One region of the Terribacillus jepli genome, then DNA from elsewhere that is predicted to be linked to it. Evidence: riboswitches for the same ligand, from Rfam matches in the RefSeq annotation. Region 1 holds a riboswitch; each other region holds the start of a gene.

Region 1 (8,145 bases):
CCAGCTCTTTGAGGAAACAGTGGTATATCGTTTATCCGAGGCCGAAAGGGAAGATGTTTATGGTAATAATGCATGTTGTTTTTATAAATTGGACAATGAATCATAAAACAAAGAGGATATTATTTCCATTCCATAGAAATTAAAAACTATACATGTCGCTTAGTTTAATAGCTTGGCTGTGAGGGGAGTGGCATCATGAGAAGACTGAAAAACTTTTTCTCTAATTTAAAATTGAAATATAAATTGTTTTGTTTACTCTCCCTCGTCCTCATATCATTCAGCATAGGTGGATTGGTCCTTTTGCAATATGCACTTGTTGCTTACAATGATGAGATCCACCGTCAGTCGGCGCAGTCATTGAAGGTATCATCAGCTTTGATAGAAAATGAAATCGAAAAAATGAAAGGGTTCTCATATAGGTTGTCTACGGATCCTTATTTGCAGTCCTATTTATACGATTTAAGGGAAACCGACGATGCTTATGAAGCATACCTTATCGGAACCACCATTAAAAAAAGGCTCATCGACTTGGGAGCCTTTGAAGATTCGGTAGATTCCATCCAGGTATACGACACAGCTGATAGAGGCTATAGTGCGGGAAATCGTGTGATTACCATCGACAACGAGCGTTTGCTGCAATATAAACAAGAAACGAACCAAAGAGATGGAGAAGCAGCATGGTTTGCTCCTGGTGATCAGGGTGAATCGTTTGTGGTGGCTCGGGAAGTGAATGCTTACCCTGATCTTTCCTTTGAGAGGCTGGGTATGATCGTTGTGCGATTCGATATGGCAGATATCGTCTCTTCGTTTGAAAACAGTTTGGACCAAAAAGAGATGCGGCTGCTGATTGCCAATTCGAATAGGGAGATCATTTTCCCTCAGGAAATCACGAAGAAGGATTCTTACCTGATAGCCAGTACAAAGGGGACAGAAGGCTATCAGCTTGTGAATTATGAGGCCGACCGATACTTTGTGACGTACGCCTCTGCTGATTATACGAATTGGACTTATATGATAGCTTCTCCATACAGTCAATTATTCCAGGCTGTGACCTTGGTACAAAGAACCGTATTGAGCATCTATCTTCTATTATTTGTGGTGTTATTGTTTCTGGGTATCCGTTTTATCAAAGGAATCACCAATCCGATCGAAGCATTGAATAGAAAGATGAAAAGAGTGCAAAAAGGAGGAGTCAAGGACTTCAAGGAAGAGAGTCATATCTTGTTTTCTGAAGACGAAGCAGGCCAAATGCATGAAAACTTCAATAAAATGATGAACCAGATCCTATCGCTGATTGAAGAGAACTATAAGAAGCAGTTAGTGATCAAAGATGCTGAATTCAAAACACTCCAAGCACAAATCAATCCTCATTTCCTCTATAACACATTGGAATCCATCAATTGGTCGGCAAAACTTGGCAAGGTACAGGAAACCTCACGTATGACTACGTCACTCGGTTTTATTTTACGTTCCTCCCTGGAAACGAAGGACGCCCTGATTCCGCTTGCGGAAGAACTGGAAATAGTGAAGCATTATATCACGATCCAATCTTACCGTTTTCAGGAACGATTGAGCTTTCTTATCGATATCCCTGATCATCTTCTTTCCTGCAAGGTGCCCAAATTCAGCTTGCAGCCTTTGGTGGAAAATGCGATTAAGTATGGGGTGCAGGAGATTGTCGGAATGTGCACGATAAGCATCGAGGCGGTGCAGGATGGAAAAAACACGATCATCTCGGTGATTGATGACGGACCAGGGATGGAACAGGAATTCATCAATAAATTATCAAGCGGGAATTATCGGCCAAAAGGCACGGGCTTGGGGATTCGGAATATCGATAATCGATTGAAAATATTATTCGGTCCGGCATACGGCATTCGAGTGATAAGTGAACCAGCAGCTGGAACGAAGGTAATGCTGATGATTCCTTTTGAAGGAGGGACTGATATTGTTCAAAGTTCTGCTGGTAGATGATGAGCCGATGCTGCTTGAGGGAATATCTTCTATCGTGGAATGGGAGCAGCAAGGAACCGTCTTGCATGGCATTGCCGAAAATGGGCTCGAAGCCTTGGAATTCATCAAGAAGCATGCGCCTGACATCGTCATTACAGACATTACCATGCCCGGGCTGGATGGGATGGGTTTGATTGAACAAGGGAGAAAAGTCTCTCCGCTAATCAAATGGATACTTCTATCTGGCTACAATGAATTCGAATATGCACAAAAGGCAATGCGATTCGGAGTGAAGCATTATCTGCTCAAACCATCAAGTGAAGAAGACATTCATGAAGCGTTATCGGAAGTAGTACAAGAACTGGCGGAAGAAAATAAACAACAAGCCAATATGGCAGCCGACCAGACGGGCGAAATGACTAACTACTCGTCTGTTGTTAATAAGATGATTGCTGCGATAAAGGATAATATTGAAAATCCAAGCTTGTCTTTGCAATGGATTGCAAGTGAAGTGTTATATATGAACACCGATTACTTAGGAAAATTATTCAAAAAGGAAGTCGGGGAGAAATTTTCTGCTTATGTGGTGAAACGTAAGATTGATAAAGCAGTGGAAATCATCGGTAAACAGAAAGATATCAAGGTTTTTGAACTAGCTGAAAAATTAGGATACGGAAATAACCCGCAATATTTCAGTAATATTTTCAAGAAACAAACAGGGTGCAGCCCGACGGAATGGATAAAAGAACAGGTGAGAAGGCAGTGAAACAATTAATAATGGGGGGACTCTAGATGCGTGAAAAATGGGTTTTTATCGGAGACAGCATCACGGAATGCGGAAGATTCGAGGATCATCGGGATATCGGTGACGGTTATGTGAAAATGATTGAAGATGAATTTGCTCAGAGAAAAGAAGTGGAAATTATAAATAAGGGAGTGGGAGGCAACCGTGTCACCGATTTGGCCGATAGGTGGGAAGAAGATGTGCTTTCGATAGCTCCTGACTTAGTGTCGATTTCCATCGGAATCAATGACGTGTGGCGGCAATTGGATCAGCCGCAGATGCAGCAGGTTTATCCGGATGCCTTCAGGGAAATCTATGATAAGCTCCTGTTCGAAACAAAACGAACCAAAGCTGCGCTCTTCCTCATGGAACCGACAATCATAGAAGAAAATAAAGATTCAAAAGGAAATCAGATGCTGATTCCTTATGTAGAGATCGTCCGGGAACTAGCTGACAAGTATGATGCGATACTCGTGCAAACTCATACAGCTTTTTTGCAAACGACGAAAACGAATCTGACAACGGATGGTGTACATATGACCAACGACGGCAATCGCTTGATGGCTGACACCTGGCTGGAAGCGTATTTTACTGCTAATGGGAAGTGACTTTTCCATGGAGTATGAAGGTAGGGATTGGTGAATGTAACTGACATAAGTCTAAGCCCTTCAATAATATACTAACAACAAGGGGAGCTTTTTCATACTGTGAGTGGGGTGATCATATGGCGAGAGTCCGATACAATAGTTCAGATGTTGACTTGATGGCAAGAATGATGCGGGCGGAAGCTGAAGGGGAAGGGCAGCTTGGAATGCTGTTTGTAGGGAATGTCATTGTAAACCGTGCTGTAGCGGACTGTTTGGATTTTGCAGATCTGAGAACGATCGATGATGTCATCTTTCATGTACAGGGCGGGAATTACTCCTTTGAGGCTGTTCAAAAAGGAAATGTTTTTTATCAACGAGCACGTGAACAGGAAAGAAGATTGGCAGAAAGGAATTTGAAATTTTGGAGACAACAACCTGCTTCGTACGCACTTTGGTATTTTAATCCGTATGCACCATGCCCTCCGACATGGTATGGCCAGCCTTTTTCAGGTCAGTTTAAGGATCATTGCTTTTATGAGCCGCAGGCTGGCACGTGTGACAGTGTTTATATGGGGTAAAGCCTTGTATAAAATAAAGGTGTGTATAAGCATCTTGCCGCTAAAAGCAGGATGCTTATTTTACGTGATTGGAAAAACATGCAGCGTGATTTTTGAATGAGTTATATTGCGATAGAACTTAATCTCTTTTTTGTTACTGTATACTGGATGATTAAAATGAAAGGGTTTTTCTATGCATTATTTCAAACTTGAGCGCATTTCGTTGACTCTATTAGTTGTGTTCATATTAGGTTTTATCGCATTGATTGTTTTTCCATTATTAATATCGAGCACCCCTTTAGCTGGAGATCTAATTGCAAAAATAGGTATGACCATAATGGTAATAATTGGTTTCCTATAATAGGATTTTTTACAGCTTTTTTTGCCTATGAAACCAGCAGTAAAGTTGTTCTAGCTTTATCGCATGTCACTTTGGCTCTGCTTTATTATTTCATAGGATTCTGGGCGCTAGTATTCGTTTACGCGGCATTTGCTAATGCACCTTAAGGGGGAACAATTGGGTTGACCAATCATATTACTTAGAATAATATAGAATTTAACAGAATATTCTCTTATCCAGAGAGGCGGAGGGACTGGCCCTATGAAGCTTCAGCAACAGACTGTATGTACTGTGCTAATTCCAGACTAGATAAGAATCGGACTACATAAAAGTAGCGAACCCCTTCTTATTTAGAAGAGGTTTTTTTGCGTTCTTCCAAACTATTTATTTGAGGTGATCGTTTATGTCAAACGAGTTAAGCAAAGCATTGGAAGTATTGAGAGAGAAAAAATGGGTGGATCTTACCCATACCTTCGGGCCGGATTCGCCGTATTTCTCAGCTTTTTCCCCGGCGAAGTTCGAAACATTGTTCTCCCATGATGACGGCTTCTTCGCCCAGAGCTTTACCTTCCCGGGGCAATACGGAACACATCTGGATGCCCCGATCCACTTTGTGCGGGATACAAGGTATTTGGAAGAGCTCGAGTTAAAAGAATTGGTACTGCCGCTCGTCGTGATTGATAAATCAAACGAAGCGGCTGCCAATCATGATTACGCACTGTCTGTGGCAGATATCCTTGCTTTCGAGGAGGAACACGGCAAAATCGAGCCAGGTACATTTGTGGCATTGCGGACTGACTGGAGCAAGCGCTGGCCAAATCAAGAGCAGATGGATAACAAAGACGACGATGGTAACAGCCATTCCCCAGGCTGGTCATTGGAAGGACTGAAGTTCCTATATGAAGAGCGGCATATCAAGGCGGTAGGGCACGAGACGTTTGATACGGATGCAGCAGTCGATTTCCAAAAGAACGGCGCTTTGGTTGGCGAGTATTATGTGCTGGAGCGGGATTCTTATCAAGTGGAATTGCTGACTAATCTGGATCAGCTGCCAGCTAAAGGAGCTTTCATCTTTAATATCGTACCGAAAGCGGGAAAAGCGTCAGGATTTCCGGTCCGTTCCTTTGCCGTCCTTCCATGAAGCAGGGGAGCCAGATGAGTGAGCTTATTCATGGTGTGTTTTGGGAGACAAGGCGACCAATCAATAAGAGTGGCGGAATTATGGCTCGGCAATAAGGGTACCAGGATGTTGGGTGACAGATGTATAACTTGTAAAATGAGATACCGAAAATCGGGCTTCAACGACTAAATGTAAGTTTTCTGTATATTATGGGGAGAATATGCATTCTCGCTCTCGGGACATGCTACACTTTTCTTGGAGGTGGCCTATGTATTTAGATGAGACGAAACGTTATCGATTCATTGGATCTATTCCTTTCGGGAAATATTTCATGGTTCGAATCTATGATTTGGAGCTGCAGGAGGAATATACGTTATCCGATAGGCTACTCAGCCAGTATACGGATAAGCCGTTGAAGGAATTTTATCTTCAGATCAAGCGGGATATCTACGCATTGAATCACGAAGAAAAAACGCTGACATCGGAAATGGGCGATATGCAGCAGCGGCTGCTTGATTTTTTGGATGAAGAAGATGAAGAAGAATTGGCTCCTAGCATGGAAAACGTCATTCCTTTCAGAAGGCGGGGACCTGAGGATATGCCAAAAAAGTAGCGGGGACTTTATTGAGGCTGTGAATAGACGGATTCACAGCTTTTTTCCATCTAAAAGTTTGCATTCTGCGTTTTCTTTGTTAAATTTAAGGGTATAGCTGTTACCAGGTCTCTAACTGAAAATCTAATAAGGATGTTGCCGATGGATAAAGAGAATAATGTAGTCCTGTTCCCGGGTTTGAAGACACGGCTGGAGCAGGAAGGGATGAAGGAGCTCCAGGAGAAGAATTATACGGACGCGATAGATAAGTTTGAGCAGCTTTTGGATTATGGCTATCGTCAGCCGGAAATTTTGACTGGGCGGCTGATCTGCCTGATGGAGCTGGGCAGGCATGAAGAGGCAGAAGAGATGTCTTTGCAGCTGCTTGCAGCCAAAGATAAGGATTATTTGCAATACTTACATATTCATTTGACTTTGCTGTTCCAGCTTGGGCGCTATGAAGAAGTGGTGGAAATGCTGGATGAGGTGTATGCGCGGGAGAAGATTCCGACGCCGCTTAAAACATCATTCGACCAGTTGCAGAAAGTAAGCCGTAAAATGGCGGAAGATAAGAGTCAGACGACAGCCGATCAACTTATACATAATTTCGACAAAGCTAGAAAGAATCAAGATGCTGCCCTGCAATGGCAGCTCATCCAGAAATGCCATTCGCTGGATGTCAGTCCGCATGTGCAAAAGATGGAGGCTTTCCTGATGGACGAGGAAGCCGACCCAGTCGTGCAGACAGCCGTACTGGAATGGCTCATCAAACAGGAAATCGAATTTCCTGTAACCATACATAAAATGAAGGAAACAGTGACTGTAATTCCGGAGAATCTGGCGCTGGTGGAAAAATCGGAAGGGATGGAACAGGTTCTGGGACATTTGCATCTGCTCGAGCAACAGAATCCATCACTTTACGACCTGGTGTATAAGCTATTGTACCGATACATGTATGTAAGATATCCAATGACGCCCACAGTGGAAGAAGCAGCTGTACTGGCAGCTGCCCTGCAGAAGCTGGCAAGCAGTTATCTGCAAATCGAACAGCCGGCTGTCACCGAGGAAGAAGCTCAGAAAATCGCCTCGATGATGGAGGAAATCATCACATTTGAAGCAAAATTTCTGACTGTTGCCGAGGAATGACAGAGTTCGCATTGTAAGTGTTGAAAGCGACTATGAATATGTTATAATGAGATGGTTGTAAACCAGTACTAGTTAATAACTTCTTTTATGCTAGAATTGAGAACGATTAACAGGTAAGAAACGATAGATGTTGGAGGGAATATTATGTCAGCAAAATTCGAAAGAACAGAAGGCAAGAACGAGGGTATCTTAACAATCACCCTATCTCCTGAGGAATTGGATGCAGCGCTTGACAAAGCGTTTCAAAAAGTAGTGAAACAAGTTCAGGTACCAGGTTTCCGTAAAGGAAGAGTACCACGCAAAATCTTCGAACAACGCTTTGGTGTAGAATCCTTATACCAAGATGCGATTGATATCGTTCTTCCAGAAGCTTACATGAACGCTGTTGAAGAAACTGGCATCGAGCCTGTTGCACAACCGGATGTAGATCTTGAGCAGATCGAACAAGGAAAAGAGCTAATCTTCAAAGCTACCGTAACTGTCAAGCCTGAAGTAGAGCTTGGTGACTATAAAGGTCTTGAAGTAGAAGCAGAAGATACAACAGTAACCGACGAAGATGTAGAGAATGAAATCGAAGCACTTCGCAACAGACAAGCTGAATTGGTTGTCAAAGAAGAAGGTACTGTAGAAGAAGGCGACACAGTCGTAATCGATTTCGAAGGTTTCACTGATGGTGAAGCATTCGAAGGCGGTAAAGCAGAGAACCATTCTTTGGAAATCGGTTCCGGCAGCTTCATCCCTGGATTCGAAGAACAGCTAGTAGGTAAAGAATCCGGCAGTGAGTCCGACATCAGCGTAACATTCCCTGAAGAATATCATGCTGCTGAACTTGCTGGTAAAGAAGCAGTCTTCAAAGTGAAAATCCATGAAATCAAAGCGAAGGAACTTCCAGAGCTTGATGATGAATTCGCAAAAGACGTAGACGAAGAAGTAGAATCTTTGGATGCGCTTCGTGAAAAAACGAAAAACCGTCTGCAAGAAGAAAAAACAAATGCAGCGGAAAACAACAAACGCGAGCAGCTGATCAACCTTGCTACAGACAACGCGAAAGTGGATGTTCCAGAGG
Region 2 (8,145 bases), on a different contig from region 1:
GCGGAAGCTATCAAAAGAGCGGGACTAGGAGAATGACAATGCTATTTACAAGTGATTTCCTATATGATCTATTCCCTGATGCAACGAAGCAGCAGGATTTTGAGATTGTACAAGTAAATACCGACAGCAGGAAAGAAGCACCTGACAGTCTATTCGTCCCGATCAGGGGAGAAAGATTCGATGCACATGCTTTCATAGAACAGGCAATCACGCAAGGAGCAGTCGCTTCCCTATGGGACAAATCAGTCCCTGTCCCGGAAGCTGCTGCTGCGATTGTCCTATTTCTTGTCGATGATACGTTGGAAGCACTGCAACAACTTGCAAAAGCGCACCGGGTGGCAGTTGACCCGATTGTTGTCGGCATTACCGGTTCGAACGGCAAAACGACTACAAAAGATCTGGTGACAAGTGTTTTGAAAGAAAAATACGAAGTGCTTGCGACCAAAGGAAATTTGAATAATCATATCGGTTTGCCTCTCACTGTATTAACGATGCAGCCTTCCTGTGAAGTACTCGTTTTGGAGATGGGGATGAGCAATTTCGGTGAGATCGAATTATTATCCCATATTGCGCAGCCGGATTATGCAATTATAACGAATATCGGTGAATCCCATATTGAATTCCTTGGCTCAAGGGAAGGCATTGCCAAGGCGAAGAGTGAAATCACTGCTGGTTTGGCTGAGGATGGCATTTTGATCATCGATGGGGATGAACCCCTCTTATCCTATCATCATGATAAAAAGACGACTGTCACTTGCGGCTTCGAAGCGCAAAATAAAGAGCGTCTGCATGTCGAGCAGACACTTGATGCAGCGACTGTTTTTTCAGTGAATGGAGAAAAATATACATTTTCCTTGCTCGGGGCGCATAATGTACGGAATGCGGGCTATGCAATTGTTCTAGGCAAACAGCTTGGGGTAAGTCGGGATCATATTCAACATGCATTGCATGCCCCGTCAATGACGGGTATGCGAATGGAAATGCTTGCTGGGTTGAATGGCAGCAAGATCATCAATGATGCTTATAACGCTTCTCCGACCTCGATGAAGGCAGCAATCCGGACAGTTCAGGAGCTGCCGTTTGCAAAACGTATACTCGTACTTGGGGATATTTATGAAATAGGGGCAGAATCAAAACGCTATCATCGGGAAATTGCCAACGCGATCACGACGGATACTTCCTATGTATTTACAGTTGGTGAGGACGCAGTTGAAATCACCGATGCATTGAAAGATGAAAAAATTACGGCGATTCACTTCCATGACAAGGAATCCCTGGCAGAGGCATTGGTGCCGTTATTGCAGGAAGATACGATTGTGCTGCTGAAAGCATCAAGAGGGGTGAAGATGGAATCCATACTTGACACAATCGCTGTTATGGAAGAGAATTAATAGCTGGTAATCAGAATAGAGGCGCCACTGGCGTCAACATTTACTGGACGGGTGCTTTTTTAAAGGAGGAAAACATCAATGAACGTGGCACTATTACTTGTGACAATTGCGGTAGCATTCATCGTCACCGTCCTTATTTCTCCAATAATCATACCATTTCTTCGCAGGTTGAAATTCGGTCAGAGTATTCGTGAGGAAGGACCTAAATCCCATATGAAGAAGTCGGGTACACCGACGATGGGCGGCGTGATGATCATGATCAGCATTGTCGTGTCTACATGGATCATGCATGCAATCGGAAATATTCATATGAGCCTGGAAACATGGCTGCTATTATTCGTCTTGGTCGGATATGGCTTACTCGGCTTCCTGGATGATTTCATCAAAGTAGCAATGAAACGGAATCTTGGATTGACATCCAAGCAAAAGATGATCGGTCAGATCATCATTGCGATTATTTTTTATGCACTGCTTCGATACAACGATTTCGGTACGTACATACAAATTCCGGGAACATCGATTCAGTGGGATCTAGGCTGGGGTTATTTCTTCTTGATCCTTGTCATGTTGGTCGGCGCATCCAATGCCGTCAATTTGACGGATGGTCTGGATGGCTTGCTGGCAGGAACCGCGGCAATTGCCTTTGGAGCTTTTGCTGTCGTGGCGTACTATGATGTCCAGCAGACACAGATTACCGTATTTTCTTTGGCAGTAGTCGGTGCTTTGCTTGGATTCCTTGTATTCAACGCGCATCCAGCGAAGGTATTCATGGGTGATACGGGATCATTGGGACTCGGCGGAGCAATTGCAGCGGTAGCCATCCTTACCAAGATGGAAGTATTGCTGATTGTCATCGGCGGTGTTTTCGTTATCGAGACACTTTCCGTCATGATCCAGGTCATATCATTCAAGACGACTGGGAAACGGGTGTTCAAGATGAGTCCGCTTCACCACCATTATGAGTTGTCCGGTTGGTCTGAATGGCGTGTCGTCACGACATTCTGGGCTGTGGGACTATTATTCGCTGTCATCGGCGTTTACATGAAGGTGGGATTATGATGCCTGATTTCGAAACCGCATTCCCATATCAGCATGTGCTTGTACTCGGCTTAGCTAAAAGCGGATTTGCTGCTGCGAGTACATTGCTCGCCCACGGGCGTAATGTACGTGTAAGTGATTTGAATGCATCCAACCAGGAAGAGCTGATCCGAATATTGGAACAAAAAGGTGCCGAAGTGAAGCTTGGGCCGCAAGAAGTGGAACTTCTGGATGGTATGGATGTCTTGATCAAAAATCCAGGCATCCGCTATGAAAATGTGATCGTGCAAGCAGCCATGGAGAGGGATATCCCTGTGCTGACGGAAGTGGAACTGGCCGGTTTGCTCCATAAAGGCACATTGATCGGCATTACCGGTTCAAATGGAAAAACGACTACGACGACACTTGCTTATGAGATGCTCCAGGAAAGCCAGGTGAGTACGTATGTCGCAGGTAACATTGGAACGGCCGCATCTGAGGTTGCCAATAAGACAACGGAAGACGACCGGCTTGTTTTGGAACTTTCATCGTTCCAGCTCCAAGGCATAGATCAGTTTAGGCCGCACATCAGTGTGATGCTGAATATCTTCGAAGCACATTTGGATTATCACCATTCCCTTGAAAACTATGAGCAGGCGAAAGCGAATATCTTCCGTAATCAGGATAAGAGCGATTATCTTGTCTATAACGCGGAAGATGAACGGCTGCGCGAGATAGTCAATGAGGCACAAGCGACGCTTGTTCCTTTTTCCGGTGCACGAAAGCTGGACAACGGAGCATGGTATGATGAATCACATGTGTATTTCAAAGATGAGCCGGTAGCGGCAATCAAGGACATACTCCTTGTCGGCGGCCACCAGCTGGAAAACATACTCGCTGCTGTTGCAGCTGCCAAGCTGGCAGGGGCGACCAATGAAGGCATCCAGCGCGTATTGAAGACATTCTCAGGCGTTGAACATCGTCTGCAGTATATTAAACATATCAATGGCCGAGCCTTCTATAATGATTCCAAGGCCACCAATATCCTTGCAACATCCAAAGCATTATCTTCATTCGATCAGCCCACCATCCTGCTTGCAGGCGGCTTGGATCGCGGCAATACATTTGAAACACTCGTTCCATTCATGGAACATGTAAAGGCGCTGATCGTGTTCGGTGAAACAGCTGAGAAACTGCGGGAAACTGCCTATATGGCTGGTATCGAGCTTATCGAGCATGCCAAGGATGTCAAAGAGGCAGCATCCATCGCCTATCGCATTTCCGAAAGCGGCGATGTCATTTTGCTGTCTCCGGCATGTGCAAGCTGGGATCAGTATCGGACATTCGAAGAAAGAGGAGACATGTTTGTGGAAGCGGTGCATACATTAGAGTAGGGGCTTGTCCTGCTCAGCCGCTTCGCTGCATGCGGACCCCCAATTCCAATCCAAGGAAATGGGGTTTTTCTTTGCGTAAATCTAATCTTCCGAAGACGGACTGGCTATTGCTCTCTTCCATCGGGGGCTTGCTGACAATCGGTATCATCATGGTATACAGTGCTTCTGCAATATGGGCGGAATATAAATTCGACGATAGCTTCTTTTTTGCCAAACGGCAGCTGTTGTTTGCCGGAGTGGGGATCGGAGCGATGTTGGTCATTTCCAGGGTGCATTATGAAAATTGGCGGAGATATGCAAAGGTACTTCTCCTGATTTGTTTCATTTTACTTATCGCCGTCCTGATCCCCGGTATCGGAATGGTTCGCGGCGGTGCACGGAGCTGGATCGGGATAGGCGCGTTCAGTATCCAGCCTTCTGAATTCACCAAGCTGGGATTGATCATCTATTTGGCGGTCTATCTGTCGGCTAAACAGAAATATATAACCTCCTTGAAAGAAGGCTTCCTGCCATCACTCTTGCTCGTATTTACGGCATTCGGAATGATCATGCTCCAGCCGGATCTAGGAACTGGTGTCGTGCTTGTGCTTACATGCATGGTGATGATTCTGGTCAGCGGAGCCAGGATCTCCCACTTTGTCGGTTTGGGTATTATAGGTTTAGCTGCTTTTGCAGCACTGATTTTGTCAGCACCATACCGTATTCAGCGCATTACCGCTTTTTTGGATCCGTGGGAAGACCCTTTGGGCGAAGGCTTTCAAATCATCCAATCCCTTTATGCAATCGGTCCAGGAGGGCTGATGGGGCTCGGTCTAGGGAACAGCCTGCAGAAATTTTTCTATCTGCCGGAGCCGCAGACGGATTTCATTTTTGCCATTTTAGCAGAGGAGCTCGGCTTCATAGGTGGTGCTGGCGTCATGCTGCTTTTCCTGCTGTTTTTATGGCGTGGCATCCAAGTTGCACTCCGGGCCCCTGATGGTTTCAGCAGCTTGCTGGCATTGGGCATCACTGGAATGATTGCAATTCAATGCATGATCAATATCAGTGTCGTAATCGGCTTGATTCCGGTCACCGGCATTACGCTGCCGTTCTTGAGCTATGGGGGATCGTCGCTTACACTTACTTTGAGTTCCGTCGGAATACTATTGAATGTCAGCAGATATAGTAAACTTTAAAAGTTAGTATGGGCAACAGGAAAATAGGATGGCGTAGTGCAGATTTAACCTTTGAGCATCGGACGAAATGAAAAAATGCAATATATTAAAAAATTCGCGCAATTACCATTGACTTTTTAAGGTGGTGCGCGTATCATTAAAAACAATTTCATACAGTTCTTATCAAGAGAAGCCGAGGGACTGGCCCGATGAAGCTTCAGCAACCTCTGACAATGTCAGAAAGGTGCTAAATCCAGCAAGATTAAATTCTTGGAAGATAAGAGTGCGGACGATAATATCAAGCTCTCTTTTCTTCGGAAAAGAGAGCTTTTTTCGTTTAGTCACTCTACTACAAAAAAAGGAGAAAAGACAAAATGACAGACATTATCATTCTATCAGGAAGTCCGTCCAAACACTCACGATCGCAGCTGGCAGCAGCTTATGCGGGGAAACTTGCCAAAGAGCAGGGTTATACAGTCAAGGAGATCCGGGTGATTGATTTTGCTCCGGAAGATTTGCTTTATGCAAGGTTTGATAGTCCGCAAATCGTGGAGGCTGGCCTGTCTGTGAAGAACGCGAAAGGATTGATCATCGCTTCACCGGTATATAAAGCATCGTACAGCGGCATATTGAAGGCTTTACTCGATTTACTTCCTCAGGAGGCGTTTAAAACCATACCGGTACTTCCAATCATGACAGGCGGCAGCTCGGCACATTTGCTTGCGATAGATTATGCGTTTAAACCGCTCATCGCCAATTTAAAAGGGGAGCCACTCCAAGGAGTATATGTATGTGACCACCATATCAACAAAGACAACCCAGAGCAGCCGATTGCAGATAAGGAAACAGCTGACAGAATCAAAACGCAGACAAATCAGCTTGTAGATGTGATCCGCCGTAACCTTGCCGCCAGCGCAGTGAAGTGAGGTGGCAGGGCGATGGGGTCAAAGAAAATGCTGTTTGGTATACCGATTCAAGTAATCGGCGGGTTGCTTGCAATCCTTATCTTCATGACCGGTGATGGCATCGAACAGGCTTTTCTGTCTAAGTATGTAGTTGACATTGGCTTTACGACCAATCAGTCGGCAATTATGTTCAGTGCTTACGGCATTGTACTTACATTCGCTTCTTGGCTTGCCGGTGTACTTGGGGAGGTCATCGGACCGCGCAAGACAATGCTGATTGGGCTGGTAACATGGGTGGTTTTCGAAATCGGTTTTCTGTATCTTGGTCTTTATTTAGAAAACTTTTCGATGATGGTGCTCATGTATGGTCTGCGTGGTATTGGCTATCCGCTGTTTGCCTTTGCTTTTATCGTATGGATTGCCTATCGTACCGAGAAGCAAAAGCTAGCAACGGCAATGGGCTGGTTTTTCTTTATGTTCGCTGGCGGAATAGGATTTCTTGGTTCCTATTATCCAAGTATCCTGCTTCCATTCATCGGAGAGATGGCAACACTGTGGAGTTCCCTTATCTGGATTATTCTTGGGGGAATTCTAGGTGTTGTATTGGTGGATGACAAAGATCGGCAAGGGCTTAGAATTCAGGATCAGCTTAAAGAAAATAAATGGGCTGAAGCCTTGAAGGGGATCACGATCCTTTGGGAAAGTCCTCGGGTTGCTGCCGGCGGTCTGCTTCGGACAATCAATACTGCTGGATGGTATGGTTTTGTTGTTGTCATGCCGGGCTTTTTCACTAGTTTCTTAGATATTTCAACGAGTCAATGGCTGCAGCTTTGGGCTATTCAGTCAGTCAGCAATATGGCGACCGGGGTCTTATTCGGAATGCTCGGCGATCGGATCGGCTGGGTCAAGGTAGTCCGCTGGTACGGCTGTGTGGGAGCTGCTGTCTGTTCGCTGCTTTACTACTACATTCCGGTAGCCTTCGGAGCAAACATCCCACTGCTTATACTGAACGCTATTCTTTTCGGTGCAGCCATTGCAGCCTTTGTCCCGCTGTCGGCCATCCTGCCGACACTTGCCCCTGCCAATCGCGGAGCAGCGATTTCAGTACTTAATTTAGGAGCCGGAGCCAGTCAATTCCTTGGGCCGGTGCTTGTCGGGATACTGAACAATTACATGGGCATTATCGGTGTTGTGTGGGGATTTGCAATTCTTTATGCGCTTAGTTTTCTGTTGACGCCATTTCTAGCTCCTGCTGCAAGAGCGCAAATACATGCGATGGAAGAGCTTGCCGTCAGATAACCAAAGGGGGATTACCAAATGACAAACAAACGGATTTACCTGAATGCATTTGATATGAATTGCGTTGGACATCAATCACCTGGGGTGTGGACACACCCTGAAGATCAAGCGCATCGCTACAAGGACTTGGATTATTGGACGGAACTTGCGCAAATATTGGAGCGCGGTCATTTTGATGCATTATTTTTGGCTGATGTACTGGGCACATATGATGTCCACCAAAACTCACGTGATGGAGCAGTCCGCCAGGCTGCCCAGGTGCCGGTCAATGACCCGCTGCTTGTCGTGCCGGCGATGGCGCAAGTCACAAAGCATTTAGGGTTTGGGATCACGGCATCTGTCACCTATGAGCATCCGTACAGCTTTGCACGACGGGTAACCACATTGGACCACTTAACAAAAGGCAGGGTCGGCTGGAATATTGTCACTTCCTATTTGGAAAGTGCGGCAAAAAATCTTGGTCTGGATACTCAAATCAGGCATGACGAGCGCTACAACATTGCAGAGGAATATGTGGAGGTGTGCTATAAGCTATGGGAAGGCAGCTGGGAAGAGGATGCCGTCGTTCGTGATACGAAACGAAAAGTGTACACTGATCCTGATAAGGTACATGATATTCATCACAAGGGCACATATTACAGTGTGCCCGGAGCCCATTTGTCTGAGCCATCGCCGCAGCGGACACCGGTATTATTCCAAGCAGGTTCATCATTGAAAGGACGTACATTTGCAGCTAAGCATGCGGAATGTGTCTTTATCAGTACGCCAACGATCACCGTGACAAAGAGCTATGTTGATAAACTTCGTGAAGAGACGAAACGTCAAGGGCGTGATCCAGAGGAAATAAAAGTGATGAGTCTTTTTACACCGATTGTAGCGGAGACAGAGAAAGCGGCGCGGGAGAAATTGGCTGACTATCGAAGGCATGCAAGCTATGAAGGAGGTCTAGTGTTGCTCGGAGGCTGGACCGGCATTGATTTTTCTG
Region 3 (8,145 bases), on a different contig from region 1:
TGACCTTCTGCCACATGACGATCGACAGCTTCATAGGAAGCATTGCATTTACCGTCTTTTCTGTCGAGCAGTTCCTCTTCAAGCGCTTTCCAGTCGTGACTATTCACTGCCTCCTGATAGCTTGGCAGATTATGCTTTCTGTCCGATTTTGGTGACAAGGCTGTAGTCATAAGTCTGTTCCTTCCCTTCCAGTAAATCTAGTATGTCTTCTTTCCATTTGCCAAGAGCTGCGCTACCGCGGGAGCGCGGTCTTGTTAATGCTATTTTCAAATCCTTTGCCAATGTGGATGGCCTTCCTTGCAAAAGTAAGACACGATCGCTTAAATACAAGGCTTCATCGATATCATGCGTTACAAGGATGATCGTCGTGCCGAATTCCTCCCAAATCTTCAAAAGGAGTTCCTGCAGCTGCATCTTTGTAAATGCATCCAATGCACTGAATGGTTCATCGAGCAGCAGGATATCAGGTTCCGTGACAAGTGCACGGGCGATGGCAGCCCGCTGCGCCATCCCTCCGGAAAGCTCACGAGGATATAGTTTTTCCGCCTCCTTCAGGCCGACCAGATCCAAATAACGGCGAGCTTTTCCTTCATTGGCTTTCCGATCGCCCTTCAAGCCGAAAGTGGCATTGGCTAACACCGTTTTCCATGGCAAGAGCCGCGGCTCCTGAAAGATAAACCCAACACGCTGGTCGGAGGCTATGGTGATATTTCCTTCATAATCCGGATCAAGACCAGCCAGTGCCCGCAGTACTGTACTTTTGCCGCAGCCGCTTGTACCGAGCAGGCTGACGATTTCCCCCTTCCCGACCGAGAAATTCACTTGCTGCAAGACTTGCTTTTCCCCGAAGCGCCTCCCCAGCTGATCCACTTGTAATGTCATGCTGATTCCTCCCTCGTCATTTCGCTAATGCTGTATCCTGCCAATGAAGCGATCGTTTTTGGATGATTTTCAACACCCAATCCGTCAATTTACCAAGCAGGGCAAACAAGAAGATGCTGGCGATGATCACATCGGGAGCGTATGTGTTCTGCCCTAAAATAAGCAGATAACCGAGCCCTTGACTGGCACCCATGATTTCCGCCGCCACAACGAACATCCAGCCCAGACCAAGACCGCTCCGCAAACCGGTCAGGAATGAAGGCAATGATGCTGGAAGGATGATCCTTCTTACAAGCGCTACACCGTCCAGTCCATACATCCTGCCTACTTCAATCAGTTTACGATCCACGCCGCGGATACCATCGACGATATTCAAGTAAACCGGGAAGAATACGCCGACTGCGATCAATGTTACTTTCGATGTTTCACCGATTCCCATCCAGAGGATGAATAAAGGCACCCATGCCAGCGATGGGATCGAACGGAATGCTTGGATCAGCGGATCGAAAAATCGCTCTGCAAGTTCGGAATAGCCCACAAGTGTCCCCAATAGGATAGCTGCGGCCGTCCCGATGATGAAACCGATGAATAGTCGGTAAACCGTAAGCAATACGTGATCCTGCAAGGTACCGTCCTGCAAATACGTAATGATCGTTGACAGAATGGCACTAGGCGCAGGGAGCTGATAGGCAGGAATGACTCCTGCCCTGCTCAAGATCTCCCATGCTGCCAGCAATATGATCGGCAGCAAAGAACCGAGCAGTACAGGATGTGTCCGCAGTTTCTTCCACATAAAGCATCATTCCTCTCCAAGTTCTTCTGCAAATTTCGGTTCGATATAACCATCAACCGTCTCCGCTACATCTTTGTTGCCTTTCCATAAATTCGCTTTCTCCAGAACAGCGCCTGACTGGTTCAGAATCTCCCGCTGGGTATCGCCTGGTACAGATTCTGAAAAATCATTGCGTTCCAGCTGTTTTGCTGCTACTTCCTGGCTGATATTTGCCTCTTTGGCAACGATTTCTGCTGTCTCTTCCGGATTTTCTTCGATCCATGCTCTTGCTTTGTCATAAAGTTTCAAGACTTCCTGCACTGCTTCAGGATGGTTTTCAGCGAATTCTTCCCGAACATTCAGGAAATTATATGTGTTGAAATCCTCGTTCCGATAGAATAATTGCGTGTCATTTTCCAACTCCAGCTTTGCCATGTGGGGATCAAGACCTGCCCATGCATCCACATCACCGGAAAGCAGGGCGCTCGCTCCATCGGCATGCTGCAAGTTGACGATTTCGACATCTTGTTCATCCAGACTAGCTTCCTGCAGGGTACGCTGGAGGAAGATATATGGATCAGTACCGACAGTAGCGGCTACTTTCTTTCCTTTCAGATCCGCAGGGTCTTTGATGTCGCTATCCTTTGTCGTAACAAGCGCCGTCCATTCAGGCTTCGATGCCAAGTACACACCTTTGATCGGGTTGCCATTCGCCTTGGCAAGCAAGGCAGCGCTTCCTGCTGTGGAACCAAAGTCCACGCTGTTACTATTGAGGAATTCGAGGGCCTTGTTACTTCCTTGGCTGAGTGTCCAAGTGACTTCAATGTCTTGATCCTTGAACGCTTCTTCTGCCCACCCTTTATTTTTTATCACCAAACTGGCCGGAGAATAGTAGGCGTAATCCAAGCGAATCTGTTTCAAATCGCCCGAAGCACTGCTTGAGTTCCCGCAAGCTGCCAGAAAAACGATGACGAAAACACTGAGTAAAGCCAGTAAACTTCTTTTATCTATGAGGGGAATCTTATTCATCAACTGCTACTCCTTTATCATCCAGTTCACATGCATAGGTGCTGATCGTTCCGCGCAGTCGCTGTGCTTCTTTATAGGTGCAGCGGTTATGGACAACCTCCAATCCCGCTTCACGCGCAATTGCAGCTGCTTCTTCAGAAACGACACCTTCCTGCAGCCAGAATATTTCCGGACGAATCTCTGCTGCTTCCTTGGCCAGCTCTACTGCCGCTTCCGGACTGCGGAAAATCTGAGCGATATCGATTTTCCCTGGTACGCTTCTCAGGTCCGGATAAGCTTTTTCTCCTAGAACAGTTGTTTCAGCAGGGTTTACTGGTATGATCTTGTATCCGAGCCGTTGCATCTTCCGGGCCAATCGGTTGCTTGGACGCTGCTCTTTACTGCTCAGTCCCACTACTGCAATTGTCTTTTGACGGCCTTCAGCATCCGTTGCACTGCCAAGCACTTCCCGGATGACAGCTTCATCATTGATGACGATTTTTCGGGATTCGGAACGGATTCCAGTAGCCTTCTCCAATGCACGATCCAAGTCGTGGATGAGATCATCGACTGATTCGATTCCAACAGACAACCGGACCAATTCCTCTTTTACTCCGGTAGCAGCCAATCCTTCGGCATCCAATTGAAGATGTGTAGTGGATGCAGGATGGATGATCAATGATTTGGCATCACCGACATTGGCAACATGCGACCAAAGCGCAACGTTATTGATCAAAGCGGCACCAGCTTCCCTTCCGCCTTTGATACCAAAGTTGACAATGGAACCAGCACCGAATGGAAGCACCCTTTTTCCGATTTCATGGGAAGGATGGCTGCTGAGTCCCGGATAAGCAACCCAATCGACTGCTGGATGCTTTTCAAGATAATTTGCCAATTTTTCTGCATTTTGTACGTGGCGTTCCACGCGCAAATGCAATGTCTCCAAACCTTGGATGAGCTGCCATGCATTGAATGGGCTAAGTGCAGCACCCAGATCGCGTAGTAATTGAACACGCAGTTTCGTGCTGAAAGCAAGTGTACCGAAATCGAATGCATAGCGGATACCGTTGTAGCTTGGATCAGGTTCAGTAAAAGTCGGAAATTTCGGTGAATTCCAATCGAATCGACCCCCGTCAACAATCAATCCTCCTATGGAAGTACCGTGACCGCCGATCCACTTTGTCGCACTATGGACGACAATATCCGCACCAAGTGTTATTGGCTTGCTTAAAATTGGTGTAGCGAACGTACTGTCGACAATGAGCGGAATTCCTGCATCATGCGCCACCTCTGCCACCGCTTCCACATCGAGCACATGCAGACTCGGATTTCCGATGATTTCCGCGAAAACAGCTTTGGTTTTATCTGTGATTGCCGCACGGAATGCTTCCGGATCAGTTGGATCGACGAATTTAACAGTGATTCCGTACCGCGGCAGCGTTGTCTGAAAGAGGTTATACGTTCCGCCATACAAGTTGGCTGCTGCTACGATTTCATCGCCAGCGCTTGCCAAGTTCAGGATACTGTAGCTGATAGCTGCCATTCCGGATGCAACGCCGACTGCTGCGACACCATCTTCCAGCAATGCAATCCGTTTTTCCAAAACATCCACGGTAGGGTTGCCGATTCGGGAATAGATATTTCCTGGCTCATCAAGTGCGAATAGACGCTCTGCATGATCTGTATCATGGAATAAGTAAGAAGTCGTCTGGTAAAGTGGCACCGCTCTTGAACCTGTAGTCGGATCTGGTGCTTGCCCGCCATGCAATGCTAATGTTTCTGCTTTGTATACTTGATTTGTCATTTTGTCATTCCTCCAGTTTATATAATGAAAAAAGCAGCTTCCGGTAAGAAGCTGCTGCATATGCACAAAACTCCTTATCTCCCAAACTTTCTGTTTGCTGGATGTAGCACCTTAAAAGCCATTGCCGCTTACAGGTTGCCGGGTTTCATCGGGCCAGTCCCTCCACCTCTCTTGATAAGTCAATATGAAATTTTCATTGGCTGCTCGAGTACATCGCGGATGTGGTGTCCCCACTTCTCAAACTCCAGCAGAAAACCATCATGTCCATAGATTGTATCCACATCCACATGCCGGGCACTTGGCACTGCCGCTGCAAAACCCTTTATCTCTTCCGGCGGGAACAGCAGATCTCTCGAAAATCCGAATGTCAGCACAATTGCCTTTATTTTTTGGGCAGCTGCCTGCCACCCGCCTCTTTCCCTGCCGATATCGTGACTGTTCATCGCTTGTAATAAGGTCATATAGCAATTGGCATCAAAGCGATTAACGAGTTTTTCCCCTTGATAATTCAAGTACGACTCCACCTCATAAGCTGCATCATCTCTTCCGGAGGCAGCTCGGCGGAAACGTTCATTATATTGATGATCGGAACGGTAAGTAAGCATCCCTACCATCCGCGCCAGGCCGAGACCAGCTGCAGGTAATCTGTCTGCAGTATAGTATCCATCGTTCCAGTTTGGATCGGACGTAATGGCTGTCTTAGCCAAATGATTATACGCAATCGCATAATCACTCACAAAGGGGGTCGCTGCGAGCGGAATCAGCACATCCATAAAATCAGGATACATAACACCCCATTCCATAACTTGCATTCCTCCCAATGATCCGCCGATCACCGCCTTTAAATGAGAGATTCCTAGTTTCTCCAATGCCAGACGTTGAACCGAAACCATGTCCCGGATCGTTATTTCCGGAAAAGCTGCTGCATACGTGTCTCCTGAAACTGGATTCACCGACACTGCACTCGTTGTCCCATTGCATCCACCCAGTACATTGAATGTCATGACTTGGTATCGGCCGGTGTCGATGTAACCGTCCTGCTGCAGCAACCCATTCCACCATCCAGGTGCTGTATCAGTTCCGATTGCAAACTGATCTCCTGTCAATGCATGACAGACAAGCACCGTTTCTCGTGAGGCGGGTCCGCTTCTTTCATAGGTCACCTCGACATTTGATAAGATATCACCTGATTCAAGCTCGACATCCCCGATGAGAAGTTTGCCGGTTTGGTATGACAGTTGTAAATCCATGTTCCGTACGCTTCCTCCCCTCAATAAAAAAGGCCACCCTGAGAGGACAGGGTGGCAATATGTACCGACTTGTCTCTCTCATCTCTAAAGTGCTTTACGCACTTTCAGGAATTAGCACCTTAAAAGCATTGCTGCTTGCAGGTTGCCGGGCATCATCGGGCCAGTCCCTCCGCCTCTCTTGATAAGAGCTTGCTATTGATTTGTTAACAGGATTGTAGCATGGGTTCCATATATGAGTCAACGATAAATTCTGAAATTTCTATCAAGATATTTTATCCTTAGAAATTTGGACGCCCCGCATCAGCTAATGCCAATGCGGGGCTAAAATGTAACTTTTCTATTGTGAGTAGAGGATACCTAATACATCCTCCTGCCGCGGTACTTGTTCCACATGGTAGTTTTCACTTATACGATGCAATCCCTACCTCTATTGCATCCTCACGGCTCCTAGGCCGTTCCAGTCTGAATAAGTACTTCTAATTAAAACTATAGCAGAATGCCAATGACCTTCGATAAAGTTACTCAAACATCGAGGACGTTAACTATCTTATCACCCTTTACAGTTATTGTCAAACTTCCGATGTAGCACTTCTCCGCAGCTATTTAACTATTCCCGCTATAAAATGGTGCAAACCACCCCAAAATTCCCATCTTTCTAAAACTCAGTCCCATTTTAGTAACGCTTTATAACAAATAAATTGAAAACACTTACACTTTTTGGTCAGAAATATTCACGTAAGATAACCTGACAACTTTGTTACATTTTTTTGTCTGGCACTTATAATGAAAAAAGATTTAAATTTTCAAACAATAAAGAAAACACACAGGGGGTAGAGAAAATGGATATGACTAATACGGTATTCATGTTTGTCGCAACCGTCTTGGTATGGTTGATGACACCAGCACTCGCACTCTTCTACGGCGGGTTGGTAAGAAGTAAAAATGTGCTGAGCACAGCAATGCACAGTTTCACAACTATGGCGATTGTGTCGATCATCTGGATCATCGTCGGCTTTTCGCTTGCGTTCTCACCAGGTAATGGAATTATTGGCGGATTGGATTTCTTCGGACTGAATAATGTCGGGTTCGAACCGAATGAAGGACACACCATTCCATTCAATTTATTCATGATGTTCCAAATGACATTCGCAATCCTGACAACTGCCATCGTGTCTGGTGCTTATGCAGAACGTATTCGTTTTCCTGCATTCATTCTATTTACAGTTCTTTGGGTCCTCATCGTCTATTCCCCGCTTGCACACTGGGTTTGGGGCGGCGGCTGGATTGCGGAAATGGGCGCACTTGATTTTGCAGGAGGAAACGTTGTCCACATTTCCTCCGGTCTTGCCGGATTGGTCGTTGCGATTGTCATCGGCAAACGTAAAAATGCCGGCACCACTGCACCTCATAACTTGATTTTCACCTTGATCGGCGGCGCGCTGCTTTGGTTCGGCTGGTTTGGATTCAATGTCGGCAGTGAACTTGCTTTCGATGATGTCGCAATGTATGCCTTTATCAACACGAATACCGCTGCTGCTGCTGGTGTACTTGGCTGGATGATCATCGAATGGATGATCAACAAAAAACCCACACTGCTGGGAGCTGTATCCGGTGCGATTGCCGGCCTTGTCGCCATCACTCCTGCTGCTGGTTTCGTCTCCCCGCTTGCCAGCATTCCGATCGGCTTGATTGGCGGCATCGTCTGCTTCTGGGGCGTCGGCTGGCTAAAGCAGAGGCTAGGGTATGATGATGCACTCGATGCCTTTGGCTTACACGCAGTAGGCGGAACATGGGGCGGTATCGCAACTGGCTTGTTCGCAAGCGACTCCATAAACGCAATTGTCGAGCACAACGGTCTTTTCTACGGCGGTGGTATTGATCTATTATGGAGACAGGTAGTAGCCATCATTGCGACATTCGCCTTTGTCGGCATTGTGACATTCATCTTGATTACAATCGTTAACCTCATCTTCAAGGCACGTGCTACCGATGAAGAAGAAGCAAAAGGTCTGGATCTGACGATGCACGGCGAACGTGCCTATCAGGATTAATTTAAGGAGGAACGGTATATGAGTGACATGTTCAAGGTTGAGATTATTACAAGGAGCTCAGCGGATCTTGAAGCTTTCAAAATGAAAATGGCTGAAATCGGGGTATCCGGCATGACCTTCTCCCATGTGCAAGGCTGCGGCCTGGAAGAAGGCTATACAGAGTTATACCGAGGCGTAAAGAAAGTGCAGAATGTGTTCGATCGGCTGAAGGTGGAAATCGTTGTCAGCTCTGTTCCCGTCGATGACGTCACCAAAGCTGCGGCCAGCATACTTCATACTGGCAAAGCAGGTGATGGAAAGATTTTCGTCTATCCGATCCAGCAAACGATTGATATCAATACAGGAAAACAAGGCCCAGCTGCCTTGTGACAGAAGCGC
Region 4 (8,145 bases), on a different contig from region 1:
AGGATGAAGCAAGTATTGCAAATGCGTTCCAAGCAGCGGATTCAGTGGAAGTAATGTGTCACCCGGGCTACTTGGATAAGGCTGTTGTAGAAGGATCTTCGTACACATATCCGAGATTGGACGAATTAGAATTATTAACCTCAGATAAAGTAAAACAAGTTTTAAGTAACTGTAAAGGCGTGAAGCTGGCTACTTTCAAAAGTCTATAGTATCAGGAGATGAGGAAGCATGCGCAATTTCTTGCAGAGGTTAGGGAAATCATTGCTCATTCCGATTGTAGCTTTACCGATTGCTGGCATTCTTTATAGGCTCACTGCCGAGGATCTGTTGGATATCCCTTTATTTCAGGCAGCAGGTGTCATATTGACACAGATGGATGCCTTGATTGCCATCGGTATTGCAATGGGACTATCGAGAACGAAAGATAAAGGAATACCGGCCCTGACTGGATTCCTCGCTATCATCGTGCTTAAAGAAGGCCTTGCTTTAATGAATCCTGAACTGAATATGAGTGTTTTCGGAGGAGTGCTTGCTGGTTTAATAGCAGCTTTCGTCTATAATAAATTCAAAGATACAAAACTACCGAATATGTTCGCGTTTTTTAGCGGGGAGAAATTCCCTATTACAGTCATTATTTTCACAATGGTACTAGTGGCAGGTTTGATGAGTTGGTTATGGCCGTATGCTCAAATGGGTATCGATGTCTTTAGTAAGACATTGATGGGCTTGGGAGCAATAGGGGTATTCATCTTCGGCTTCTTGAATCGATTCCTGCTGCCATTTGGTTTGCATCATGTGTTAAATACGTACGTCTATTTTGGACTCGGGGAGTATACGACACCATCAGGTGAAGTAGTCACCGGTGAAATCACTAGATTCTTGAGTGGAGATCCGATGGCGGGATTCTTCATTGGCGGATTTTATATCACTATGCTTTTCGGGGTCCCGGCTATCGCTTTGGCAATTGCAAGGGCAGCTAAGTATAAAAAGCAGGAGACAAAAACCCTGATGTCATCGGGTGCTGCGACATCAGTTATTACAGGCATTACCGAGCCTGTTGAATTCACATTCTTGTTTACCTCACCATTACTGTACTTCATCCATTCCTTCTATACAGGATTAGCTGGTGCAGTACTATACGTTTTGCATATCAGGCATGGTTTTTCTTGGGGAGCTGGACTGATAGATTACATCGTGAACTTGGGGTTGAGCAATGGAGGACTACTTATCCTGCCGGTGGGTATCGTTTTCTTTTTGTTGTATTATTTCACTTTTTATTATGTCATCAAAAAACGTCAAGTAGCAATAATTGGACAAATAGAGGATAAGGTGTATGAGGCGGCAGCGGGAGAGGAAGAAAAGGATCTTGAGCTTTCCCATAACAATCATAGATATATGGCACAGAAGCTGATTGAAAATCTTGGCGGTAAACAGAACATACTCATCAACGATAATTGCATGACGCGGCTGCGACTCGAAATAAAAGACATGGATCAAGTGAATCAATCTAAAATCAAGCAAATGGGTGTACACGGAATTGTGGAAGTCGATCAGCATAACCTGCAAATCATCATAGGATCGCAGGCATCGACTGTGAAAAAAGAAATGGATGATTTATTGGAGGATTGAGGAGCGCTCAACGCTCCCTCACCTGTATCCCGAATAGATCCTCGATCTTCTCATTCATAAACTGATAAGATGCTTCAATCCCAGCATTATAAAAAATGGGACCTAATTCCTCGACGATGAAATCGAGCAGCAGACCTGCGGCCAGGTCGCCTAGCTGCTCGTCTTTTTCTTGTTCAAAATAATTCTGCAGGGAACGGACCATTTCAGTGCGCTGGCTTTCGCTCAATTTAATTGACTGTTGCATAGGTTTCCCCTCCAATGGAATATTTCGTTTCATTATAACAAATAATTCTGCTAGACTTTAGAAAAGGGAAAAGGTGGGAGCAATGATGGCTGAATTATCTTATGAGATTGTGAAGGAACTGGGAGTGATTTCTGTATCACCGAAGGGGTGGCAGAAGGAGCTGAACATGATCAGCTGGAATGGACGCGAGCCGAAGTATGATATCAGGGACTGGGCGCCAGATCACGAAAAGATGGGTAAAGGAATCACCCTCTCAGCAGAAGAAGTCAGTGCATTGCGCGATCTATTGCAGGAGCTTGACTGATATGCTGCCTGATGAGTTGGTTCAGCTAGCCAAAGAAAGGATGGCTCCATACCCTTGTGAAGGTTTCCTGCCTGGTAGAGGACCGAAGCATCCGGTTCTTTTCTTTGTTGGTGAAGCACCGGGTGAAACGGAAATACATAGTCTGGTCCCATTCAGCGGACGAGCTGGCAAGGAGCTGGACTTGTTTTTGGAGCGTGCTGGAGTCGATCGATCAGAAGTATTCATCTCTAGCTCCGTAAGAAGCAGACCGTATCAATATAAGACAAAGCAGATCCGCGGGGAGACTGTTACGAAGAAATACAATCGGACACCTACTAAGGCCGAGGTACTCGCGCATGCGCCCGTACTCGATTATGAAATCTCGCATGCAAAGCCGGATATCCTTGTCACATTAGGAAGAATTGGCTGGGAAAGGGTAACTGGTTCGAAGGAGAGAATCACAGAGGTTGCCGGCAAGCTGATAGAACAACCGATTCAGCAATTAAAAAGCTTAGAGGAGGATTCTTTCATTTTTTCCGAGAATATATATCGTATATTCCCGACATACCATCCTGCGTCGGTATTTTACAATCCAGGGTTGCGGCCGGTAATCGAGGAACATGCATATAAGATTCGCGAACTTTTGCATAGATAAGGAGAGGAATCATGGAGAAAATCAAGGGAAAAGTGGTTGGATTTGAGCTGAACAGTCAAGACCCTGCCAAGGCGGCCAGTTTTTACGCCAATGTTTTCGGCTGGGAGATAGGGGAGCCGAATTGGGGCTATCAAGAGGTGAAGGCTGATGGAGGAATCGGAGGGGGAATAAGTAAGGGACCGCATGATTTTCCGCATGGAACCAGGATCCAGATTGAAGTGGAGGATTTGGATAAAGCGATCCAAGCTGCCAAAGAGGAAGGAGCAGTGGTCGTTCGCGAAAAAATGGACTTTGAATCATTCCATCTTGCTTATTTGGTTGACCCGGTCGGAGTTGGCATTGGATTGGTGCAGTATAGCTCCAAAGACCAGAAACTGCGGCCGAAGCGATAAAGCCTTGCGTGAGGAAAAGGCACCTCTTCTAAGCGGTCTTCTCCGCTTTTCCATAAAAAAACAGGCGTATCAGCTGACTGATACGCCTTTCTTTATTATTTTGCTGCTTTTTGTAGTTTGGTGATCATTTGCAAGGCGCGGCCTGTACCGATTGCAACAGATTCCAATGGGTTCGGAGCCAAGTGCACGGGAACGGAAATCTCAGAAGCAAGCCATTGCTGCATACCTTTTAGCAATGCGCCGCCGCCTGTCAAAATGACACCATGGTCGACGATATCCCCGCTGAGTTCCGGTGGGCAGTCTTCCAATGTCATGCGGATGGTTTCCAGGATTTGTTCCAATGATTCCTTAAGGGCAACCTGTACTTCTTTCGATGAAATGCCGATCGTTTTAGGCAGTCCTGTCACCATATCGCGGCCGCGGACATCCATCATCAGTTCATCATGTTCGATCAAAGCATGGCCTATTTCCATCTTGATTTGCTCTGCCGTTCTTTCCCCGATCAAAATGTTGTAGTGCTTGCGGATGTATTGAACAATTTCTTCATCCATGGAATCCCCGCCGATTCGCACGGAACGGCAGGAAACAACGCCGCCGAATGAGATGATGCCGACTTCGCTTGTACCGCCGCCGATGTCGACGATCACATTTGCCACCGGCTCGTCTACTGGCAAGTCTGCCCCGATCGCTGCAGCGATGGGTTCTTCGATCAAATGAACATTTTTTGCACCATACGATTTGACTGCATTATGTATAGCGCGTCTTTCAACGGAAGTACTGCCAGAAGGCGTACAGACAACAATAGTAGGCTTGCGAAGGGAAGCGCCCATCACTTTGCTTACTTTTTTCAATATTTCTTTCAATAATTGAGCTGTTACATCATAGTCAGCGATTACACCATCTTTCAATGGACGGATCGGTACGATATTCTGAGGAGTCTTACCGACCATTTCTTTTGCTTCAGCTCCAACCGCCACAACATTTTTTGTTTCCAAATCGATCGCTACAACGGAAGGTTCATTCAATACGATTCCTTTTTGTTTTGTATACACAAGTATATTTGCAGTGCCAAGGTCTATTCCGATTTCAGGATTAGCAAACATTATATTTCCTCCAATGATGACATATTTCTATTATATTCATTCTCACCCGTTTATTTATTTATGGGGGTAGATACGTCAAAGTACCAAAAAACTTCTAAATTCGACATAGTTCATTTTATCACCTGGTATAGAGGTGTTAAAGAGATACCTTTATCCTAATTTGGCAGATTAAACTAATAAGTTTAGGAAGAAAGAATTATAGGAAGAGAGAGTACTAAGTCAATTTACAGATAGATTACAAATAATGAGGGATTGTTACAAAAACTAGGAAGGAAAAAAGGTGTCAATCCTAATTTATAACCAATAAATAGAAAGATGACTGTTTATTACTAGTTTCAGAGCAGGAGGAGCGGGTATGATTTCGCGTAATATCCAACTTTTTGCTGGATTGTTCAGGGATGAGTGCCAATTGGAAAATCCAGGCTGCAATATTACACAAAAACCCATGCTATGATGTTGCTGCAACAGAAAACACACATCTCGAAAGGAGCAACATCATGTTCAAGAAAGTATTAGTAACAACACTATCTACAGCTATCCTAGCAGGTGGCGCTTTGGCAGGAACAGCTAATGCTGCACCAGCACAACCAACTAAAGAAGAAGCTCAAGTGCATGTAGCACAAGTAGTGAAAAGCGGATCTTTCTCTTCTATCGAAGATTTAAATAAATGGGTGAATGACTATCTATCAGCTTATAACATTAACATTAATGTTGATAGCTTGCTAGCGAAGTATAATAAGCAACAGCCTGCTCAACAAGAGAAAGCACAAACTCAAGCACCTAAGCAAGAAGAAGCAAAAGCACCTGCTTCTAATAAAAAAGAGCAAAAAGAAGAAAAAGCTGATGAGCAAGCAACTGAACAAAAAGCACAAGCTCCAGCACAAAAACAAGAAACTGCTTCTGACAGCAAACAAACAGAAGACAAGCAAGCTACTGAAGGCCTGAGTGCATTCGAACAACAAGTAGTGGACTTGACTAACAAAGAGCGTGAAAAAGCTGGTCTCAAGCCGTTGAAAGCAGACGCCGAACTAAGCAAAGTAGCACGTGCAAAATCCCAGGATATGGCGGACAAAGGCTACTTCGATCATAACAGCCCGACTTACGGTTCTCCGTTCGACATGATGAAATCTTTCGGAATCTCTTATAAAACTGCTGGTGAAAACATCGCCCAAGGTCAAAAGACTCCAGAAGAAGTCGTGGAAGCTTGGATGAACAGCCAAGGTCACCGTGAAAACATCCTAAACCCTGATTACACAAACATCGGTGTAGGTTATGTAGAAAACGGTAACTATTGGACACAGCAATTCATTGGTAAATAATTCAGATTATTGTATAATGAAAAGCAACCGATTGTGAATCGGTTGCTTTTTTTGCATTTTTGGAGGGATTGTATGGATCTGATTTCGCTGCTTGCGGAAGAAAGGATAAAAAAGGCGGAAGAAAGTGGAGAATTCCGCAACCTTCCTGGTACAGGAAAACCTTTGGTACTGGAGGATTTATCCGGTGTACCAGAGGATATGCGGATGAGCTATAAGGTTCTGAAGAATGCCGGCTATATCCCACCTGAAATGGAGCTGCAAAAAGAAATTGTAGCACTGCGCGATTTACTGCGTGCTTGTACGGATGATTCGGAGCGAGCGGATTATCGGAAACGGATCAGCGAAAAGGAGATTCAATACGAAGCATTGCTTCAGAAACTCAAGAGAAATTCGCCAAGTGCACTGAATCAATACCGGGAACGGATTGAAAACAAACTAACATAATCACATAGTATTTTCTTATCACGAGAGGTGGAGGGACTGGCCCTTGGAAGCCTCGGCAACAGGCAGGGATGCACTGTGCCAATTCCAGCAGACGACAAGTCTGACAGATAAGAGGAGCTTTTACCTTGGATAAGGAGCCTCTTCTGTAAAACGGAAGAGGCTTTTTTACATATGCAGAGGAGTGGAGAATGATGACGAAACAAATTATCTTGCAAGCATTTGATATGACATCCGCTATGCACAATGCCCATGGTTTATGGAAGCATCCGGAGAACAGACGGCATCGGGAATACAAGTCGCTGGACTACTGGGTCGAGCTTGCGCGTCTTTTGGAAAAAGGAAAGTTCGATGCAGTGTTTTTTGCTGATGTGCTTGGTGTTTATGATGTTTATGGAGGGGATGAAAAGGCAGCATTGCGTGACGGGGTCCAAGTGCCGCTGAATGATCCAGCTTTTGCTATCCCGGCTATGGCAGCGGTGACAGAGCATCTTTCCTTCGCTGTCACAGTCAGTACATCGTACGAGCAGCCATTCCATAATGCACGAAAATTCTCTACGCTCGACCATTTGACCAAGGGTCGTGTCGCTTGGAATATCGTTACATCTTACTTGCCGAATGCGGCCCGGAATTTCGGGCTGGAGAAAATGGTCAAGCATGATGAACGTTACAGAATAGCCGAGGAATTCCTGGAGGTTTCCTATAAATTGCTTGAAGATAGCTGGGAAGAGGATGCGGTTGTGTCGGATCCGGCAAGAGGTGTGCTCGTGGACCCGGAAAAGGTACATCGTATCAAGCACAAGGGCAAATACTTCTCAGTCGAAGGACCGCATGTCAGTGAACCGTCACCGCAGCGCACGCCAGTGCTTTACCAAGCCGGTACTTCTGAAAAAGGACGGGAATTCGCAGCCAGGCATGCTGAATGTGTATTCGTTGGCGGACCTACACCAGAAAAGATCAATTACTATATCGAGGATATCAAAACGCGGGCAGAAGCGTATGGCAGAAGCCGTGCTGAAATCAAAGCATTCACTTTCCTGAATGTGGTCGTTGCCGAAACGGAAGAGAAAGCGCAGGCGAAATATGAGGAAATCAAGAAATATTGGAGTGCAGATGCAGCCAAAGCCCAGTATGGCGGATCGACTGGTTATGACTTAGCTTCCTATGAAAATGAAGATGAATTGTTCACATACAAGCATACAGAACAAGGGCAATCGCGGGCTGCGTATTTGACAAAGGATGCTGCTAAGCCCTTCACTGTCAAAGAAATACAGGAGAAATTCAGCAAGCCGGCTGAGATGGATATCATCGTCGGGAGTCCTGAACAGGTGGCTGACAAGATAGAAGATCTCTTTGTGCGAAGCGGGGTCGATGGCTTCAATTTGACGCATTACATTACGCCGAAGGACTTGGTAGACTTTGTTGAATTAGTCGTGCCAATCCTGCAGAAGCGAGGATTATACAAAAAGGAGTATGCAGAAGGAACATTCCGGGAGAAATTATATGGACATCCGCATCTTACCGGGGCGCATCCGGCGAAACAAGGAAAGAGGAGCTGAAGCATCAGCTCCTTTTTTCTATTCCAGATAAGTCAAAATGCCATTGCCTTCTTGATAAGAGACTGTTGCCAAAGCGCCATTGATCATCGTTAACTGCGGCGGCATATGTCCAATATCTGTATCATAAATGATCGGCAATCCGATTTCATCGGCGAATTCATGGATCATTTGCTCCACGGTGTAATCTTCTGAAGGTGTGCTCCGGGCGGGTCTGCCGAATAATACACCGCTTGCCCGATCGAACCAGCTGTGTTCTTTCAGATGCCAAAGGTTTCGGTACGCTTCGGCTGATGCCCAATCAGCCCATTCCAGATAGATGATCGTATTTTCTTCAAATGTTTCACGCCATTTCTGAATAGGTGCGTATTTTGTTCCAGCGATGACGGTCAGCGTATTCAGACAGCCGCCGATCAATCGGCCGGTAAAAGAGACCGGTTGGCCTGTGGTGGATTTCCATTGCGTTTTACTGTCCAGATCAAATCCTGCTGCATCGTCCTGTGCGAATAGCTTATCCCAAGAG

The links. A riboswitch is a leader RNA that binds a small molecule or an ion and turns the genes downstream of it on or off. The one in region 1 is predicted to bind S-adenosylmethionine.
Region 2: another riboswitch for S-adenosylmethionine. It lies ahead of ssuE (NADPH-dependent FMN reductase); the one in region 1 lies ahead of AB1K91_RS09435 (cyclase family protein).
Region 3: another riboswitch for S-adenosylmethionine. It lies ahead of metX (homoserine O-acetyltransferase MetX); the one in region 1 lies ahead of AB1K91_RS09435 (cyclase family protein).
Region 4: another riboswitch for S-adenosylmethionine. It lies ahead of AB1K91_RS16660 (LLM class flavin-dependent oxidoreductase); the one in region 1 lies ahead of AB1K91_RS09435 (cyclase family protein).

What each region holds. Positions count from the first base shown of each region.
Region 1 is NZ_JBFEGH010000007.1:27,820-35,964, reverse strand. Features, by position in the region: gene AB1K91_RS09460 (amidohydrolase family protein) at 1-106, shown strand, start outside; gene AB1K91_RS09455 (cache domain-containing sensor histidine kinase) at 196-1,974, shown strand; gene AB1K91_RS09450 (response regulator transcription factor) at 1,949-2,719, shown strand; gene AB1K91_RS09445 (SGNH/GDSL hydrolase family protein) at 2,746-3,345, shown strand; gene AB1K91_RS09440 (cell wall hydrolase) at 3,462-3,902, shown strand; SAM riboswitch class I at 4,451-4,537, shown strand; gene AB1K91_RS09435 (cyclase family protein) at 4,625-5,362, shown strand; gene AB1K91_RS09430 (hypothetical protein) at 5,610-5,954, shown strand; gene AB1K91_RS09425 (DUF3196 family protein) at 6,096-7,079, shown strand; gene tig (trigger factor) at 7,224-8,145, shown strand, end outside.
Region 2 is NZ_JBFEGH010000021.1:12,886-21,030, forward strand. Features, by position in the region: gene AB1K91_RS18135 (UDP-N-acetylmuramoyl-L-alanyl-D-glutamate--2,6-diaminopimelate ligase) at 1-36, shown strand, start outside; gene AB1K91_RS18140 (UDP-N-acetylmuramoyl-tripeptide--D-alanyl-D-alanine ligase) at 39-1,391, shown strand; gene mraY (phospho-N-acetylmuramoyl-pentapeptide-transferase) at 1,470-2,450, shown strand; gene murD (UDP-N-acetylmuramoyl-L-alanine--D-glutamate ligase) at 2,450-3,802, shown strand; gene spoVE (stage V sporulation protein E) at 3,874-4,977, shown strand; SAM riboswitch class I at 5,134-5,240, shown strand; gene ssuE (NADPH-dependent FMN reductase) at 5,331-5,882, shown strand; gene AB1K91_RS18165 (MFS transporter) at 5,895-7,160, shown strand; gene AB1K91_RS18170 (LLM class flavin-dependent oxidoreductase) at 7,179-8,145, shown strand, end outside.
Region 3 is NZ_JBFEGH010000002.1:176,253-184,397, forward strand. Features, by position in the region: gene acsA (acetate--CoA ligase) at 1-170, opposite strand, end outside; gene AB1K91_RS03260 (ABC transporter ATP-binding protein) at 130-882, opposite strand; gene AB1K91_RS03265 (ABC transporter permease) at 899-1,675, opposite strand; gene AB1K91_RS03270 (aliphatic sulfonate ABC transporter substrate-binding protein) at 1,682-2,683, opposite strand; gene AB1K91_RS03275 (PLP-dependent aspartate aminotransferase family protein) at 2,676-4,466, opposite strand; SAM riboswitch class I at 4,538-4,647, opposite strand; gene metX (homoserine O-acetyltransferase MetX) at 4,646-5,716, opposite strand; SAM riboswitch class I at 5,792-5,904, opposite strand; gene AB1K91_RS03285 (ammonium transporter) at 6,556-7,767, shown strand; gene AB1K91_RS03290 (P-II family nitrogen regulator) at 7,786-8,136, shown strand.
Region 4 is NZ_JBFEGH010000017.1:58,824-66,968, reverse strand. Features, by position in the region: gene chbG (chitin disaccharide deacetylase) at 1-209, shown strand, start outside; gene AB1K91_RS16700 (PTS transporter subunit EIIC) at 229-1,629, shown strand; gene AB1K91_RS16695 (DUF2164 family protein) at 1,637-1,873, opposite strand; gene AB1K91_RS16690 (YdbC family protein) at 1,959-2,177, shown strand; gene AB1K91_RS16685 (uracil-DNA glycosylase) at 2,179-2,811, shown strand; gene AB1K91_RS16680 (VOC family protein) at 2,823-3,203, shown strand; gene mreBH (rod-share determining protein MreBH) at 3,299-4,306, opposite strand; gene AB1K91_RS16670 (CAP domain-containing protein) at 4,804-5,625, shown strand; gene AB1K91_RS16665 (DnaJ family domain-containing protein) at 5,698-6,069, shown strand; SAM riboswitch class I at 6,082-6,183, shown strand; gene AB1K91_RS16660 (LLM class flavin-dependent oxidoreductase) at 6,261-7,625, shown strand; gene AB1K91_RS16655 (S66 family peptidase) at 7,644-8,145, opposite strand, start outside.